3 regions of the Streptomyces auratus genome follow, and region 3 is predicted to be linked to each of the others. Evidence: predicted binding sites of a transcription regulator. Region 3 holds the regulator's gene; each other region holds the start of a gene.
What was found. The regulator HrcA, encoded in region 3, represses chaperone genes, less so after heat shock. The targets are predictions, from matches to a motif close to TTNGCACTCNGNNNNNCNGAGTGCNAA.

Region 1: the regulator HrcA is predicted to act here: its motif matches at 2,216-2,242, upstream of BKA18_RS15055 (FmdB family zinc ribbon protein).
Region 2: the regulator HrcA is predicted to act here: its motif matches at 2,535-2,561, upstream of groL (chaperonin GroEL).

Annotation. Positions count from the first base shown of each region.
Region 1 covers NZ_JBNGCB010000001.1:3,508,277-3,513,669, forward strand. The annotation lists gene BKA18_RS15045 (potassium/proton antiporter) at 1-531, shown strand, start outside; gene BKA18_RS15050 (MFS transporter) at 839-2,140, shown strand; gene BKA18_RS15055 (FmdB family zinc ribbon protein) at 2,254-2,589, shown strand; gene BKA18_RS15060 (S-methyl-5'-thioadenosine phosphorylase) at 2,705-3,538, shown strand; gene BKA18_RS15065 (hypothetical protein) at 3,678-3,956, shown strand; gene mscL (large conductance mechanosensitive channel protein MscL) at 4,239-4,736, shown strand; gene BKA18_RS15075 (hypothetical protein) at 4,778-5,041, opposite strand; gene BKA18_RS15080 (MepB family protein) at 5,234-5,393, opposite strand, start outside.
Region 2 covers NZ_JBNGCB010000003.1:449,317-454,709, reverse strand. The annotation lists gene BKA18_RS21650 (PTS transporter subunit EIIC) at 1-90, shown strand, start outside; gene BKA18_RS21645 (hypothetical protein) at 140-430, shown strand; gene groL (chaperonin GroEL) at 745-2,370, opposite strand; gene BKA18_RS21635 (cold-shock protein) at 2,695-2,898, opposite strand; gene BKA18_RS21630 (MoaD/ThiS family protein) at 3,322-3,600, opposite strand; gene thrC (threonine synthase) at 3,677-4,960, opposite strand; SAM riboswitch class I at 4,978-5,140, opposite strand; gene BKA18_RS21620 (glucosyl-3-phosphoglycerate synthase) at 5,310-5,393, shown strand, end outside.
Region 3 covers NZ_JBNGCB010000001.1:2,787,569-2,792,961, forward strand. The annotation lists gene BKA18_RS12055 (nitronate monooxygenase) at 1-552, opposite strand, end outside; gene dnaJ (molecular chaperone DnaJ) at 649-1,785, opposite strand; gene hrcA (heat-inducible transcriptional repressor HrcA) at 1,786-2,802, opposite strand; gene BKA18_RS12070 (MBL fold metallo-hydrolase) at 2,998-3,735, shown strand; gene BKA18_RS12075 (DUF3097 domain-containing protein) at 3,805-4,638, shown strand; gene BKA18_RS12080 (Uma2 family endonuclease) at 4,616-5,194, opposite strand; gene hemW (radical SAM family heme chaperone HemW) at 5,294-5,393, opposite strand, start outside.

The sequences.
Region 1 (5,393 bases), 720 kb from region 3:
AAGACCCTGCTGTCCTGGGCCGGGCTGCGCGGTGCGGTCCCGATCGTGCTGGCGACCATCCCGATGGTGACCCATGTGCCCGGCAGCGAGCGGGTCTTCAACATCGTCTTCGTGCTGGTCGTCATCTACACCTTCGTCCAGGGGCCGACGCTGCCCTGGCTCGCCCGGCGGCTGCGGCTGGGCGACGGCGAGGAGGCCGCCGACCTGGGCATCGAATCGGCGCCGCTGGAGCGGCTGCGCGGCCATCTGCTGTCGACCACCATCGGCCCGACGTCCCGTATGCACGGCGTCGAGGTCGGTGAGCTGCGGATGCCCGCGGGCGCCGCGGTCACCCTCGTCGTACGGGACGGCACCAGCTTCGTCCCCGCGCCCACGACGGTGCTGCGCCGCGGCGACGAGCTGCTGGTGGTCGCCACCGACCCGGTGCGCGACACTGCCGAGCGGCGGCTGCAGGCGGTTTCCCAGGGCGGCAAGCTGGCCGGCTGGCTGGGCATCCATGGCTCCCCGGGGCGGCGGCACGACTCACGCTGAGCGGCCGCGGACCCGGAAATGTGCTGCACATCTCCACGGATCCTAAGGAAATTCCCGGGAAGTCCTGCCCGATCCCAGGGCTTCCCGCGCTGCGGCCTGTAGTATGAAGAGGCACATAGACGAACCAACTCTGCCTGACGCAGAGCTGGCGCGACCGCTCGGCGGCCGCGGTCCTCTGCCCCACGCAGCCACCTCTCCGGTGCGGACCACGCGGTATCACTCGGTCCTGCGCGAGAGGACAGCTCTCGGCGCGCATCCGTGACGACCTCGCGGGTGGCGCGCTACCAGGCGGCAGAAAGGCCCGGCCGTGGCATCCGCGGTCAAGGACTCCCGTTCCGGTTACGGATCACTGCTCCGCACCCCTGGTGCATGGACATTCCTGCTGCCCGGCTTTCTGGCCCGGCAGCCCTTCGCCATGCTGACCATCGGCATCGTGCTGCTCGTCCAGTCCACCACCGGCTCGTACGGCACCGCGGGCGCGGTCTCCGCCACCACCGGCGTCTCGATGGCGCTGTTCGCCCCGCAGAGTGGCAGGCTCGCCGACCGCTTCGGCCAGCGCGCGGTGCTGCTCCCCGGCGTACTGGCGCACACTGCCGGCGTCGTGGCCCTGATCACCCTCGCCCTGGCGCACGCCCCGCTGTGGGCGCTGCTCGCGGTGGCCGTCCCCACGGGCGCCTCGACGCCGCAGGTCGGCCCGATGGTGCGGGCCCGCTGGGCGGCCCGGCTCGGCGGCAGCCCGCTGATGCCGACGGCCGCCGCCTTCGAGTCGGTGACCGACGAGTTCACCTTCGTGGTCGGCCCGGTGCTGGCCACGGCGCTGTGCACCGGCATCCACCCGGCGGCCGGGCTGATCGCCGAGGCCGCGCTGACCCTGGCCGGCGGGCTGCTGTTCGCCGCGCAGAAGCGCAGCCAGCCGGCGGTGCACCGGGCCGGGGCCGGCGACCGGCCGCGCGTCTCGGCGCTGTCGGTGCCCGGCGTACGCGTCCTGATCGTGGCGTTCCTCGGCATCGGCACCGTCTTCGGCGGGATGCAGGTCTCGCTGACCGCGTTCACCCAGCACATCGGGCAGCCCGGCATCAACGGCGTGCTCTACGGGATCTTCGCGGGCGGCAACATGCTCGCCGGTATCGCCTGCGGCGCGATCGCCTGGAAGGTCGGCCCGCGGCGCCGGCTGCTGGTCGCCTACGGGCTGCTCGCGCTGGCCACGACCCCGCTGTGGGCGGTGACCGCGGTGCCGCTGCTGGGCGCCGTCGGCCTGGTCGTCGGCCTGTGCATCGCCCCGGCCCTGATCACCGGCTACACCCTCGTGGAGACGCTGGTGCCGGCCGCCGCCCGGACCGAGGCCTTCACCTGGCTGACCGGTGCGGTCGCGCTGGGCCAGGCGGCCGCGGCCACCTCGGCCGGTCAGCTCGCGGACGGCTTCGGGCCGAGCAGCGGATTCCTGGTGCCGCTGACCGGTACGGCGCTGGCCTGCACCGTGCTGCTGGCGCTCCGCGCCCACCTGCTGCCGCGCGGCTCGGCCGCGGGTGCCGGCGCCGTCACTCAGCACGTCCCGGACCGGGCCGGCGCCGGCGCCGAGGACCGGGAGCGGGAGCTGGCGCGCGCCTGAACGGACGTGGAGTCGGTCACCGTTGCGCCGGTCACGGTGGACTGATGGCCAGGAATACTGCAAGATGGAGCGTCGTTAGCACTCATCGAGTGAGAGTGCCAGGAGGAAGACAAGTGCCGACCTACCAGTACCAGTGCACCGAGTGCGGCGAGGGCCTCGAGGCGGTGCAGAAGTTCAGCGACGACGCGCTCACGGAGTGCCCCAGCTGCAACGGACGCCTCAAGAAGGTGTTCTCCGCGGTCGGCATCGTCTTCAAGGGCTCCGGCTTCTACCGCAACGACAGCCGCGGCTCGTCGTCCAGCAGCAGCCCCGCGAAGACCCCCGCCACGTCCGGCACCGCGTCCTCCTCGGACTCGTCGAGCTCCTCGTCCGGCAGCTCCGAGACCAAGGCCGCAGCTCCCGCCGCCTCGTCCTCCGGCAGCAGCTCGGGCACCAGCTCCGCAGCCTGACCCACAGCGTTCCGGGCCCCGCCGTCACCGACGGCGGGGCCCGCTGTCTTACGGGTTGCTTTCGTCCGCGTCACCCTTATGCCCCACGACACCGCGCCCCGATAGTGTGACCGGCATGGCTGAAGCGGAGATTGGCGTAATCGGCGGCTCGGGGTTCTACTCCTTCCTCGACGACGTGACCGAGGTCACGGTGGACACCCCTTATGGGCGCCCCAGCGACTCGCTCTTCCTGGGGAAGATCGCCGGCCGCAAGGTCGCCTTCCTGCCCCGGCACGGCCGCGGCCACCATCTCCCGCCGCACCGCATCAACTACCGCGCCAACATGTGGGCGCTGCGCTCGCTCGGCGTGCGCCAGGTCCTCGGCCCGTGCGCGGTCGGCGGGCTGCGCCCCGAGTACGGCCCCGGCACGCTGCTCGTCCCCGACCAGCTCGTGGACCGCACCAAGGCCCGGACGCAGACCTACTTCGACGGGGAGACGCTGCCGGACGGCAGCACCCCCAACGTCGTCCATCTGACCTTCGCCGACCCGTACTGCCCCACCGGGCGGGAGGCCGCCCTCGCGGCGGCCCGCGGCCGGGACTGGGAGCCGGTGGACGGCGGCACCCTCGTCGTCATCGAGGGTCCCCGCTTCTCGACCCGCGCCGAATCGCGCTGGCACGCCGCGCAGGGCTGGTCGGTGGTGGGCATGACCGGGCACCCCGAGGCCGTCCTGGCCCGTGAACTGAGCCTGTGCTACACCTCGTTGACGCTGGTCACCGACCTGGACGCGGGCACCGAGACCGGCCATGGCGTCTCCCACGAAGAGGTCTTCCGGGTCTTCGCGCAGAACGTGGACCGGCTGCGCGACGTCCTCTTCGACGCGGTCGCCGCACTCCCCGACAACGCCGCCCGCAACTGCCTGTGCACCGACGCCCACGCGGGCTGGGACCTGGGTATCGAACTGCCGTAACGCGACGCGGCCTCACCCTTCGGGGTGGCCGAGTTGTCCACAGGGGCGGGGTCGTACACAGCCTGGAGCGGGCCGGCGCGGACTCCGGCACGGTGGTGATCGCCGGTTCTCCGAACCCCTCACCCCAGGCGGTGCCCAGATGTCGATGTCCCTTACCCCGTCCGCTCCCTCTCCTCCGACCGACTCCGATCTCCTCTCCCCTCCGCTTCCCGCTCCCCCGCCGTGTGAGGTGCCGCACTTCCCACCGGTGCGGGCCGGAGGCGGCCGGCCCCGGCTGGGCCGGACCGGGCGGCGGCGCCTGCTGGCCGCCGGACTGGCGACGGCCGCCGCGGTACTGGCCGGCGGCGCGTCGTACGGCGCCGTACGAGCCACTCCCGCCGCCGGCTGCCCCTCGCCGACGGCCGTGGGCAGGCGGTGACCATGCTTCAAGATCGAGTGGCTTCGGCAGCCGGGTCACGTGACACTGCTGCGAGTGGCAGAGCGGCTGCCGTGCGCCCGTGGCGGCCCGCCCAGCGCCCCGGTACCGCGCTCTCTGCCCACCCGGACCGCAGGAGCGGCCCCCTCCGCCCGACCCGCACCCACGCTGTCGCCGGTCGCCGGTCGGCGCGGCAGGACTGGACACCTCCGCCCTGCTCTGACGTAAGTTGCGGTGCTGAACGTCGGTGCACCGTGTGTAGTGAGCAAGGAATGAGGCTGTCAGGTGAGCGAGAGCAAGGGCGTCCTGCAGGGATTCAAGGAATTCCTGATGCGCGGCAACGTCATCGAACTCGCGGTGGCGGTCGTCGTCGGTGCGGCATTCACGAACATCGTCAACGCGGTGGTGAAGGGGATCATCAACCCCCTGGTGGGTGCGCTCGGCTCACAGAACCTCGATCATTACCAGTCCTGTCTGACCGCAACCTGCGCCACGGATTCCAAGACGGGCGCCTTCACCGACGGCATCTACATCCTCTGGGGCTCCGTGCTCAGCGCCGCCCTGACGTTCCTGATCACCGCCGCGGTCGTTTACTTCCTCATGATCCTTCCGATAAACAAGTGGAAGGAGCGCCAGGCGGCCAGGAAGCCCGCGGACGAGGCCCCGCTGGGCCCGACCGAGATCGAGCTGCTGACGGAGATCCGCGATGCGCTGATCGCGCAGCACCACGGCACGATGCCCGTGCCCTCGCGCACCATCGGCATCCAGAAGACGCGCGAGTAGCAGGCGCCGAACGGCCGGCCGAAGCCGCCCCGTCGCCTCGCTCAGAGGTGGTGGGGCGGCTTTTCGTCGAGGAAGCGGGCGAGGTCGGCGGCGCTGTCCCCGCCACTGGGGCGCTCGCCCCAGCCGCGGTCGGTGTCGTCCGAGGACTGCTGGTTCAGCGGATCGTCGAAGATCAGCCGCGCCGCGGGCTTGCGGGGCGCGGGCTTGCGGGCCGGGCGCGCGGCGGGCGCGGGCTCGGCGGCCTGTTCGGCGGCGGAGGCGTCCTGGGGCGCGGCGGCCGGCTCGTGTTCGGGGGTGGTGCTCACCCGTCCAGGGTACGGCCGGCCCGGATGCGGCTACCGACCGGCGCGGGCCGCCCGCGGCTCCCTTGGCGGCGGGCGACCGCGGGCTATGCCGTGCTCAGCGCACCCGATGTGGGAGGGCGGGCCGGAAGGGACCGCGATACGGGAAGGCGGGCCGGCAGCGACCGCCTTCAGCCTCCCCGACGGGATCGTCGCTCACCGGTGATGGAGCGCCCGTGCACGGGCCGCGTCGACGGGACCGTCCTCGGGGATCGGCAGAAAGTACTTCACCTGCCACGCCTGCGTACTTCGGGCCTGGCGGCTGGTGGTCTCCACCCACGGCGGATAGATGCGGAAGGCCCGCTTTCCACCGGCC
Region 2 (5,393 bases), on a different contig from region 3:
GCCCCGACAAGAAGCGGCCGCACCACCGGTCCCCGAGCCGACCCCACCACCGATCCGGCCATCGGCCCCACCACCGTCAGCCGCCCCTGAGGTCACCATCCCGCGGTGCGCCGTCAGACCCCGGCAGTAGGGTCACGCCATGCTGATCCGATTACGCCGCCCCTGGCACGCCCGGCTGGTCGTGGCACTCACCGTTCTCCTGCTGGCCGTCGGCGGAGTGGCGCTGATTCTGTGGGGCGAGACGCCGCCCTCGTACCCGCCGCTGCCCCATCTGCCCGCCGCACACGGCAATGTGGGCATCCAGGTCGCCTTCGAAAGCACCCTCAACCGCGACGCCCCGCCCGCACCGGCCACCCTCTGCGGCGCCGTGCTGCTGTCCGTGGCCGGGGCCCTGTCCCTCGCGGGCTGCCTGATCGCCCGCCGCCGATAACACCGCCGACACGCGATCGGTCGAGCGAAACCCGGGGAACGCCCCCACCCGCCCCCACCCGGCCCCGCGAAACCCAGCGAACGCACACCCACCCGGCCCCCGGCCCACCGGCACTCGCGCCCACCACCCACACCGGCACCGCACCCGCACTCGCACCCGCACCGCGTGCGGCGGTCCCACCAACCGACCAACCACCCCACCCGGCCTGCCCCCCCCAAAAACGCCGCCGGGGCGGCACCCCCTGGGAGGAGGGTGCCGCCCCGACGTACGTCTGGACGTGCGGTCCGGGAGGACCAGCGTCTGATCCGCGAGGATCAGAAGTCCATGTCACCGCCCGGCATGCCGCCCGGAGCGCCCGCCGCGGCGGCCTTCTCCGGCTTGTCGGCGATGACGGCCTCGGTGGTGAGGAACAGCGCCGCGATGGAGGCGGCGTTCTGCAGCGCGGAACGGGTGACCTTGGCCGGGTCGATGATGCCCTCGGCGATCATGTCGACGTACTCACCGGTCGCGGCGTTCAGGCCGTGGCCGACGGCCAGGTTGCGCACCTTCTCCACCACGACGCCGCCCTCAAGGCCGCCGTTGACGGAGATCTGCTTCAGCGGGGCCTCCAGGGCCAGCTTCACAGCGTTGGCACCGGTGGCCTCGTCACCGTCGAGGTCCAGCTTCTCGAAGACCGAGGAAGCCTGGAGCAGGGCGACGCCACCGCCGGCGACGATGCCCTCCTCGACGGCCGCCTTCGCGTTGCGAACGGCGTCCTCGATGCGGTGCTTGCGCTCCTTGAGCTCGACCTCGGTGGCGGCACCGGCCTTGATGACGGCCACGCCGCCGGCCAGCTTCGCCAGACGCTCCTGGAGCTTCTCGCGGTCGTAGTCCGAGTCGCTGTTCTCGATCTCGGCGCGGATCTGGTTGACGCGGCCCTGGACCTGCTCGCTGTCACCGGCACCGTCGACGATGGTGGTCTCGTCCTTGGTGATGACGACCTTGCGGGCGCGGCCGAGCAGTTCGAGACCGGCGTTCTCCAGCTTGAGGCCGACCTCCTCGGAGATGACGGTGCCACCGGTGAGGATGGCGATGTCGCCGAGCATGGCCTTGCGGCGGTCACCGAAGCCCGGGGCCTTGACGGCGACGGACTTGAAGGTGCCACGGATCTTGTTGACGACCAGGGTCGACAGGGCCTCGCCCTCGACGTCCTCGGCGATGATCAGCAGCGGCTTGCCGGACTGCATGACCTTCTCCAGGAGCGGCAGCAGGTCCTTCACGCTGCTGATCTTGGAGTTGACGATGAGGATGTACGGGTCGTCGAGCGCGGCTTCCATGCGCTCCATGTCGGTCGCGAAGTACGCCGAGATGTAGCCCTTGTCGAAGCGCATACCCTCGGTGAGCTCCAGCTCCAGACCGAAGGTCTGGGACTCCTCGACGGTGATGACGCCTTCCTTGCCGACCTTGTCCATGGCCTCGGCGATCAGCTCGCCGATCTGGGTGTCGGCGGCGGAGATGGAGGCGGTCGAAGCGATCTGCTCCTTGGTCTCCACGTCCTTGGCCTGCTCCAGCAGGGCGGCGGAGACGGCCTCGACGGCCTTCTCGATACCGCGCTTGAGAGCCATCGGGTTGGCACCGGCGGCGACGTTGCGCAGGCCCTCGCGGACCAGGGCCTGGGCCAGGACGGTCGCGGTCGTCGTGCCGTCACCGGCGACGTCGTCCGTCTTCTTCGCGACCTCCTTGACCAGCTCGGCGCCGATCTTCTCGTACGGGTCCTCGAGCTCGATCTCCTTGGCGATGGACACACCATCGTTGGTGATCGTGGGGGCGCCCCACTTCTTCTCGAGGACGACGTTGCGGCCCTTGGGGCCGAGGGTCACCTTGACGGCGTCGGCGAGCTGGTTCATCCCGCGCTCGAGACCGCGCCGCGCCTCCTCGTCGAACGCGATGATCTTGGCCATGTGAAGTGGTCCTCCCGGACTAATGGGGTCTCCCCTGCTCGAACGCAGTTGAGAGCGTGGGGAAGGATTTCTCCGGACCGCGCTGGCGCCCGCGACGGACGGCCTACAGACCCGGGTGGTTCCTTGCCCCACCCGGCCTGCGGGCCTCACCGACCCGGTCCTTCGTAGCACTCTCACTCGGAGAGTGCTAACGCCAATGATTAGCACTCGCAGGGTGCGAGTGCAAGCGCCCACCGGGAGGGTGCCCCCTACGAGGCAGACAGCAGAAGGCCCGTACCCCCTCGGGGGCACGGGCCTTCCGTGACGCAGCAGTCGGTCGGCGCCTCAGCCGGCCACCCGGACCATGTCCGCCTGCGGCCCCTTCTGGCCCTGCGAGATCTCGAACTCGACCCGCTGGCCCTCCTCAAGGGTGCGGTAGCCGTCCATCTGGATCGCGCTGTAGTGGACGAAAACATCCGCACCACCGTCGACCGCGATGAAGCCGTACCCCTTCTCCGCGTTGAACCACTTGACGGTGCCCTGAGCCATGCCTAACTCCCCTATTACTGGCCCTTGCGCAGGACCGCACTTCGCGGACCCGGGTCAGACCTCACCCCGCGAATGGCCCGTGGGGTGTGCGCCGGAACGCGTCGACCGCCGCTGAATGTATCTGCACAGATGCCCAGAGCAACAGGTCAATCGGACGAGAATTCTGGGGCCGGAGAATCGGCAATATGAGGTGAAATCCCAGTTCTCCAGGGCAAGTCGGGCCGGGCGTAGCACACATAAGCGACAAATATCGCTCACACTTCGAGCACAACTGATCGCTGTCTCATATGCGTTCGGCACGCGTACGGTGATATCCGGAGGGGGATCACCCCAATAGTATCTCCTTTCACAACATGGAATTGCCCCGTCCGCTTTCTGGCGGACGGGGCAATTCCGGTCAAGCAGGAGAAGAGTTGGCGCAAATCAGCAGCCGCCGGCGACCGCCGGAATGATCGAGACGCCCGCACCGTCCGGGGTCGGCGTTTCCAGACCCTGCTCGAAGCGCACATCGTCGTCGTTCACGTACACGTTCACGAAGCGGCGCAGCTTGCCGGCGTCGTCCAGCACACGGGCCGCGATGCCCTGGTGGTTCCGCTCCAGGTCGGCGATCACCTCGGACAGGGTCGCGCCCTCGGCGGTGACCTCGGCCTGGCCGCCGGTGTAGGTGCGGAGGATGGTGGGGATGCGGACCTTGACGCTCATGGTTCTGCCTTCCGGGTGGTGCGGAGTACGAGTTCGGGGGCGGGGGCGGTGCCCGTCCGCGGACGGGCCGACGACCTCAGCCGGCCAGGCCGGCCGCGCGGAACGCGTCCAGGTCCGGGCGGATCGTGGCCGTGGGCCCGGAGGTCGGGGCGACCGCGTCCAGGGTCTTGAGGCCGTCACCGGTGTTGAGGACGACGGTGGTCAGGGACGGGTCGAGCAGGCCGTCCTCGATCAGCTTCTTGGTCACGCCGACGGTCACCCCGCCCGCGGTCTCCGCGAAGATCCCCTCGGTCCGGGCCAGCAGCTTGATCGCGTCCACGATCTGCTCGTCGTTGACATCCTCCACCGCACCGCCGGTCCGGCGCGCGATGTCGAGCACGTACGGACCGTCGGCCGGGTTGCCGATCGCCAGCGACTTGGCGATGGTCTTCGGCTTCTGCGGGCGCACGACGTCGTGCCCGGCCTTGAAGGCCGTGGACACCGGCGAGCAGCCCTCCGCCTGGGCGCCGAAGATCTTGTAGGGCTTGTCCTCGACCAGGCCGAGGGCGATCAGCTCCTTGAGCCCCTTGTCGATCTTCGTCAGCTGCGAGCCGGACGCGATCGGGATGACCAGCTGGTCCGGGAGCTGCCAGCCCAGCTGCTCGCAGATCTCGTACGCGAGGGTCTTGGAACCCTCGCCGTAGTACGGACGCAGGTTGACGTTGACGAAGCCCCAGCCCTCGCCCAGCGGGTCGCCGATGAGCTCCGAGCAGAAGCGGTTGACGTCGTCGTAGTTGCCCTCGATGCCGACCAGGTCGCCGCCGTAGACCGCGGCCATGACGACCTTGCCGGCCTCCAGGTCGTGCGGGATGAAGACGCAGGACTTGAAACCGGCGCGGCGGGCCGCGGCGCCGACGGCACCGGCGAGGTTGCCGGTGGAGGAGCAGGAGAGGGTGGTGAAGCCGAAGGCGCGGGCGGCCTCGACGGCGATCGCCACGACGCGGTCCTTGAAGGAGTGCGTCGGGTTGCCGGAGTCGTCCTTGACGTACAGCCCGCCGGTGACGCCCAGCTCGGCGGCGAGCCGGTCGGCCTGGACGAGCTTGGTGAAGCCGGGGTTGAGATTGGGCTTGTCGGCCACGTCGGCGGGGACGGGCAGCAGCGGGGCGTAGCGCCAGATGTTGTCCGGCCCGGCCTCGATCTGCTTCCGCAGCCCCTCGGGGTCGCCGCTCGGCAGGTCGTACGCGACTTCGAGCGGCCCGAAACATTCCTGGCACGCGAAGATCGGACCGAGCGAAAAGCGCTGTCCGCACTCACGGCAGGACAGCGCTGCGGCGGGGCCCAGAGCGACGGTGGGGGTGTTTTCGGTGACTTGCACAGCCATGGAGGCGAGGCCCTTTCTCCTCATCTTCCTCGCGACGAATCTCGCCACGAGACGGATTTGGCACCTTCCCTAGCCGGGAGCCTCGCGCGCGGGACGTAATCGAGCGTCCTTGCGGCAAGACCGGCTGGAGGGTTGCCGGGGCTTCAACGGGCCGTATCCCTCTGCCCCTCTGGATGAGCGGTATGGCACTGGGCCGAAACCCAGGCGTTTGTGGCACGGACCCCGACATGCGACGGTCATCCGCGTTGTTCAAGACTGTAACCGACGGCACTGACAGTTGAGATAGTCGTCCGAACCGCGAGATGGATCACAAGGGCCGCCCTCCGGCGGCGACCGAGGAGTCGTAGACGTGCTGGAAGAGGTGGAGCGCTGGCTGCGCGGCCGTTCCTGGTCCGCCGCGGACCGCCCGCTGGAGCAGCTGCTGGAGGCCAAG
Region 3 (5,393 bases):
CCGGTGGGTGCCCTGGTGACCGCCGGCCTCCACGCCCTGCGCGCACACCGCGTCCGCGCCCGACCACTGTGCGGCCTGCGCCTCGGCGGCGGTGGTGACCGTGACGACCGTGTACGTACCGACCTGCGCGAACGAGTCGAGGACGGCGCGCGAGGGGCAGCCGAAGGTGAAGGACACCACCGGCACCGGGTCCTCCCGCAGGATCGCGAGCTTGGCCTCGTAGCCGTCGTCGACGGGCCCGTCGGTGTCGCCGAGCTCGGTCTCGTACCAGGTGGCCTCGCCCGCGAGTTGCTCGCGGTAGACGTCGACGACGGAGCCGTCGGCCAGGGACGGCTGCGGCATGAAGAGGTTGACGCCGAAGGGCCGGTCGGTCAGCGACCGCAGCTGTTTGATCTCCTGATACATCCCGTCGGCGGTTTTGTAGCCGGCGGCGAGGAAGCCGAGACCGCCGGCGCCGCAGACGGCGGCGGCCAGCTCGGGCCCGGATCCGCCGCCCGCCATGGGGGCCTGCACGATCGGGTAGCGGCAGAGATCGGTGAGCGCGGTGGGCATGACCACATCGTGTCACGCCCACCGCCTCGCCCCGCATCGGGGCCACGCTGTGGCGGCTTGCCCGGGGCCCGCTGTCGGACCCCGGCCCACCTGGGGCTATCGCCCGTTGAAGGCGTCCTTCAGGCGCGAGAACAACCCCTGCTGCCCGGGCTGGAACTGCCCCGTGGGCCGCTCCTCACCGCGGAGCTTGGCCAGCCGCCGCAGCACCTCTTCCTGCTCGGGGTCGAGCTTGGACGGCGTCTGCACCTCGACATGGACGATGAGGTCGCCGCGGCCGCCACCGCGCAGATGCGTCACCCCGCGCTGGTGCAGCGGAATGGACTGGCCGGACTGGGTGCCGGGCCGGACATCGATCTCCTCGACCCCGTCCAGCGTCTCCAGGGGGCACTTGGTGCCCAGCGCCGCCGCCGTCATCGGGATGGTGACCGTGCAGTGCAGATCGTCGCCGCGCCGCTGGAAGACCGCGTGCGGCAGCTCGTGGATCTCCACATAGAGGTCGCCGGCGGGGCCGCCGCCGGGGCCGACCTCGCCCTCGCCCGCGAGCTGGATGCGGGTGCCGTTGTCGACACCCGCCGGGATCTTGACGGTCAGGGTGCGGCGCGAGCGGATCCGGCCGTCGCCGGCACACTCGGGGCACGGCGTCGGTACGACCGTGCCGAAGCCCTGGCACTGCGGGCACGGCCGGGACGTCATGACCTGGCCGAGGAAGGACCGGGTGACCTGCGAGACCTCACCGCGGCCGCGGCACATGTCACAGGTCTGCGCCGAGGTGCCGGGCGCCGCGCCCTCGCCGGTGCACGTCGTACAGACGATGGCGGTGTCGACCTGGATGTCCTTGGTCGTGCCGAAGGCCGCTTCGTTCAGCTCGACGTCGAGGCGGATCATGGCGTCCTGGCCCCGGCGGGTGCGCGAGCGCGGGCCGCGCTGCGACGCGGTGCCGAAGAAGGCGTCCATGATGTCGGAGAAGTTGCCGAAGCCCGCGCCGAATCCGCCCGCGCCCTGGCCGCCACCGGCCTGCGAGAGCGGGTCGCCGCCGAGGTCGTAGACCTGCTTCTTCTGCGGATCCGACAGGACCTCGTAAGCGGCGTTGATCTCCTTGAACCGCTCTTGGGTCTTGGGGTCCGGGTTCACGTCCGGGTGCAGCTCGCGCGCCAGCCGACGGAAGGCCTTCTTGATCTGGTCCTGCGAGGCGTCGCGGCCGACGCCGAGGACCGAGTAGTAGTCCGTGGCCACTTACGACTCCGCGAGGATTTGTCCGACGTAACGTGCCACTGCGCGTACCGCTCCCATCGTTCCGGGGTAGTCCATGCGGGTCGGTCCGACCACGCCGAGTTTGGCGACTGCCTCGTCGCCCGAACCGTAGCCGACCGCGACGACCGATGTGGACGTCAGGCCTTCATGGGCATTCTCATGCCCGATACGTACGGTCATGCCCGAGTCCTTGGCCTCCCCGAGCAGCTTGAGCAGCACCACATGCTCCTCAAGAGCCTCCAGCACCGGCCGGATGGTCAGTGGAAAGTCGTGCCCGAAGCGCGTGAGATTGGCGGTACCGCCGATCACCAGTCGCTCTTCGGTCTCCTCCACCAAAGTCTCCAGCAACACCGACAGCACTGTCGAGACCGTGCCGCGGTCGTCCTGCTCGAAGGACTCCGGGAGATCCTGCACCAACTGGGGCACATCCGCGAACCTGCGGCCCACGACCCGGCTGTTGAGCCGGGCCCGCAGATCCGCCAGGGACATCTCGCCGAACGGCGCCTGGCAGTCGATCAGTCGCTGCTCGACCCGCCCGGTGTCCGTGATCAGTACGAGCATCAGGCGGGCCGGGGCCAGCGCCAGCAGCTCGACGTGCCGGACCGTCGAGCGGGTCAGGGAGGGGTACTGGACGACCGCGACCTGCCGGGTCAGCTGCGCCAGCAGCCGGACCGTGCGGCCGACCACGTCATCGAGGTCGACAGCGCCGTCCAGGAAATTCTGGATCGCCCGCCGCTCCGGGCTGGACAGCGGCTTGACGCCGGCCAGCTTGTCGACGAACAGCCGGTAGCCCTTGTCGGTCGGGATCCGCCCGGCACTGGTGTGCGGCTGGGCGATGAATCCCTCGTCCTCCAGGGCTGCCATGTCGTTGCGGATCGTCGCCGGGGAGACGCCCAGCTGATGCCGCTCGGTGAGTGCCTTGGAGCCGACCGGCTCCTCCGTCCCGACATAGTCCTGGACGATGGCGCGCAGCACTTCGAGCCTGCGTTCACTGAGCATTCCGCGCACCTCCAGTCCGGCCGTCCCGGCGTCTCGTTCCTCCTGGCACTCACACGGGCAGAGTGCCAGGCCCTGAGCCAGTGTACGGCCGAGTAGCACGGCCACGGCAAGGGCGGCCGTGCGGAGCACCCGCCCGATGACCGTGTTCGGGCGATCTGCCGGGCAACGCTATCGCGAGGGCGCTAGCGTCTCGGTATGCACACTGCTTGGGAAGAGGCCGGCTGGGAACGGCTTGGTGACGGTGTCGCCAGGCGCCGGATGCCGGGGTGGGACGAGACGATCGGGGTGATCGCGGGGACCACCGGCGTCATGATCGTCGACACCGGTGCGACCCTTCGCGACGGCGCGGAGCTGCGCCGGACGATCCGCGGTGTGCTGGGCCGGGACGTGACGCATGTCGCGCTCACCCACCCCCATTTCGATCATGTGCTGGGCACCGCCGCCTTCGCGGGCGTCGAGGTGTTCGGCGCGGCCGGCCTCGGCGACCTCCTGCGGCGCGGCAAGGACGAGCTGCGGCACAGCGCGGTGCGGCACGGCGTCGACCGGAACGCCGCCGCGGAGGCCGCCGACCTGGTGGTCGCCCCGCACCACCACGTCCACGGCCAGCTGACCGTCGAACTCGGCGAGCGTCAGGTGCTGCTCGCCAACGTCGGCCCCGGGCACACCGCCCACGATCTCGCGGTCCTGGTCCCGGGCCGGCAGGGCGCCCCCGAGATCGTCTTCTGCGGCGATCTGGTCGAGGAGTCCGGTGAGCCCCAGGCGGGCCCGGACGCGCTGCCGCAGCAGTGGCCCGGCGCGCTGGACCGGCTGCTGGCCCTCGGCGGCGAGGACGCGGTCTACGTCCCCGGCCACGGCGCCGTGGTGGACGCCGCCTTCGTCCACGCCCAACGGGACGCGCTGGCGGCCCGCTTCGGCGTCGCCCCCGCCCCCTGACTCCTGACCCCTGCCCGTCGGCCCGTCCGCCCGACCGGCCGTTCCTCTCCTGCGAACAGAACAGGCCCCATGCAGAGCAAGCGCTACAGCCCCGACCTGACCCCGTCCTGGAAGAAGCAGCGGCCGGCTCCCGAGGTACCGGCCGACCCCGATCTGGTCGTCGAGGAGGTGGCCACGGGCTTCTGCGGCGCGGTGATCCGCTGCGAGAAGACGGCCGAGGGCCCGACGGTCACCCTGGAGGACCGCTTCGGCAAGCACCGCGTCTTTCCGATGACCCCACGCGGCTTCCTCCTGGAGGGCAAGGTCGTCACGCTCGTACGCCCCCAGGGCCGCCCGGCGCCGAGCGCTCCGGTGCGTACGGCGTCCGGCTCACTCGCCGTCCCCGGCGCACGGGCCCGGGTCGCGCGCGCCGGGCGCATTTATGTGGAGGGCCGGCACGACGCCGAACTGGTCGAGCGGGTATGGGGCGATGATCTGCGCATCGAGGGCGTCGTCGTGGAGTACCTGGAGGGCATCGACGACCTCCCGGCGATCGTCCGCGGCTTCTCCCCCGGCCCCGATGCGCGGCTGGGCGTGCTCGTGGACCACCTCGTTCCCGGCTCCAAGGAGTCACGGATCGCGGCCGAGGTCACCGGTGGTCATGCGCTCGTCGTCGGCCACCCGTACATCGACGTGTGGGAGGCGGTGAAGCCGTCGTCCGTCGGCATCCCGGCCTGGCCGTCCGTCCCGCGGGGGCAGGACTGGAAGACGGGGGTGTGCCGGGCGCTGGGCTGGCCGGAAAACACCGGGGCGGCGTGGCAGCGGATCCTGTCGTGCGTGCACTCCTACAAGGACCTGGAGCCACAACTCCTGGGCCGGGTGGAGGAGTTGATCGATTTCGTTACGGCCGGCGGTGCCGTCTGACGTTGGCGAGAGTCCCGAACTCGTGGGTGTCCAGTACGGCATCGAGCTGGTCCAACGGCACGGGGTCGCCGAACTTGAAGATCGACTGCAACTGGTAGTCGGCTGTCTCACCGGTACCAGTGGGCTCAGTGAGCAAAACGCAGTGGCCCACGATGGGGTCGATGATCAGGTAGATGGGCAGTCTGCCCGCCGCGTAAATCGAGCGCTTGATGACATAGTCATGATCAACACTGGTCTTGGACACGACCTCGACGACCATCCTGATCACCTCTGGCGGCATCAGCCGACCGGAGCCCGGTCCGGTTCCGCGTTCCACCAGCACGAGGTCTGGCTGGGGCTCACTGGACTCTTGGGGAAGCGCGACATCCTGGGTTTGCAGGCGCCGCCACATCTTCCTCGGAAATTGGTCCACGACAGCTTCCACGATGTCGTTATGGACCACGTCCGGCCCCGCCATCATCACGATATTCCCCCGGAGGAGCTCGATCTTGATCCCTTCGGGAACCTCAAGATTCTCGAAGAGCTCCGTCATCCGGCGTTCATCCACAGCGGTCATCTCCGTGGCCTCCGTTTCCTGTCGCCGTGTATACGGCACAGGCTAGGAACAGCCTAGGCGGCCCCGCAGGCCCGCCGCATCGGTTCACTCGTTCGAGGATCAGTCCACCAGATCCCGCACCACCGCGTCAGCCAGCAGCCGCCCCCGGAGTGTCAGCACGGCCCGGCCGGCCTCGTACGGCGCCGGCTCCAGCAGCCCG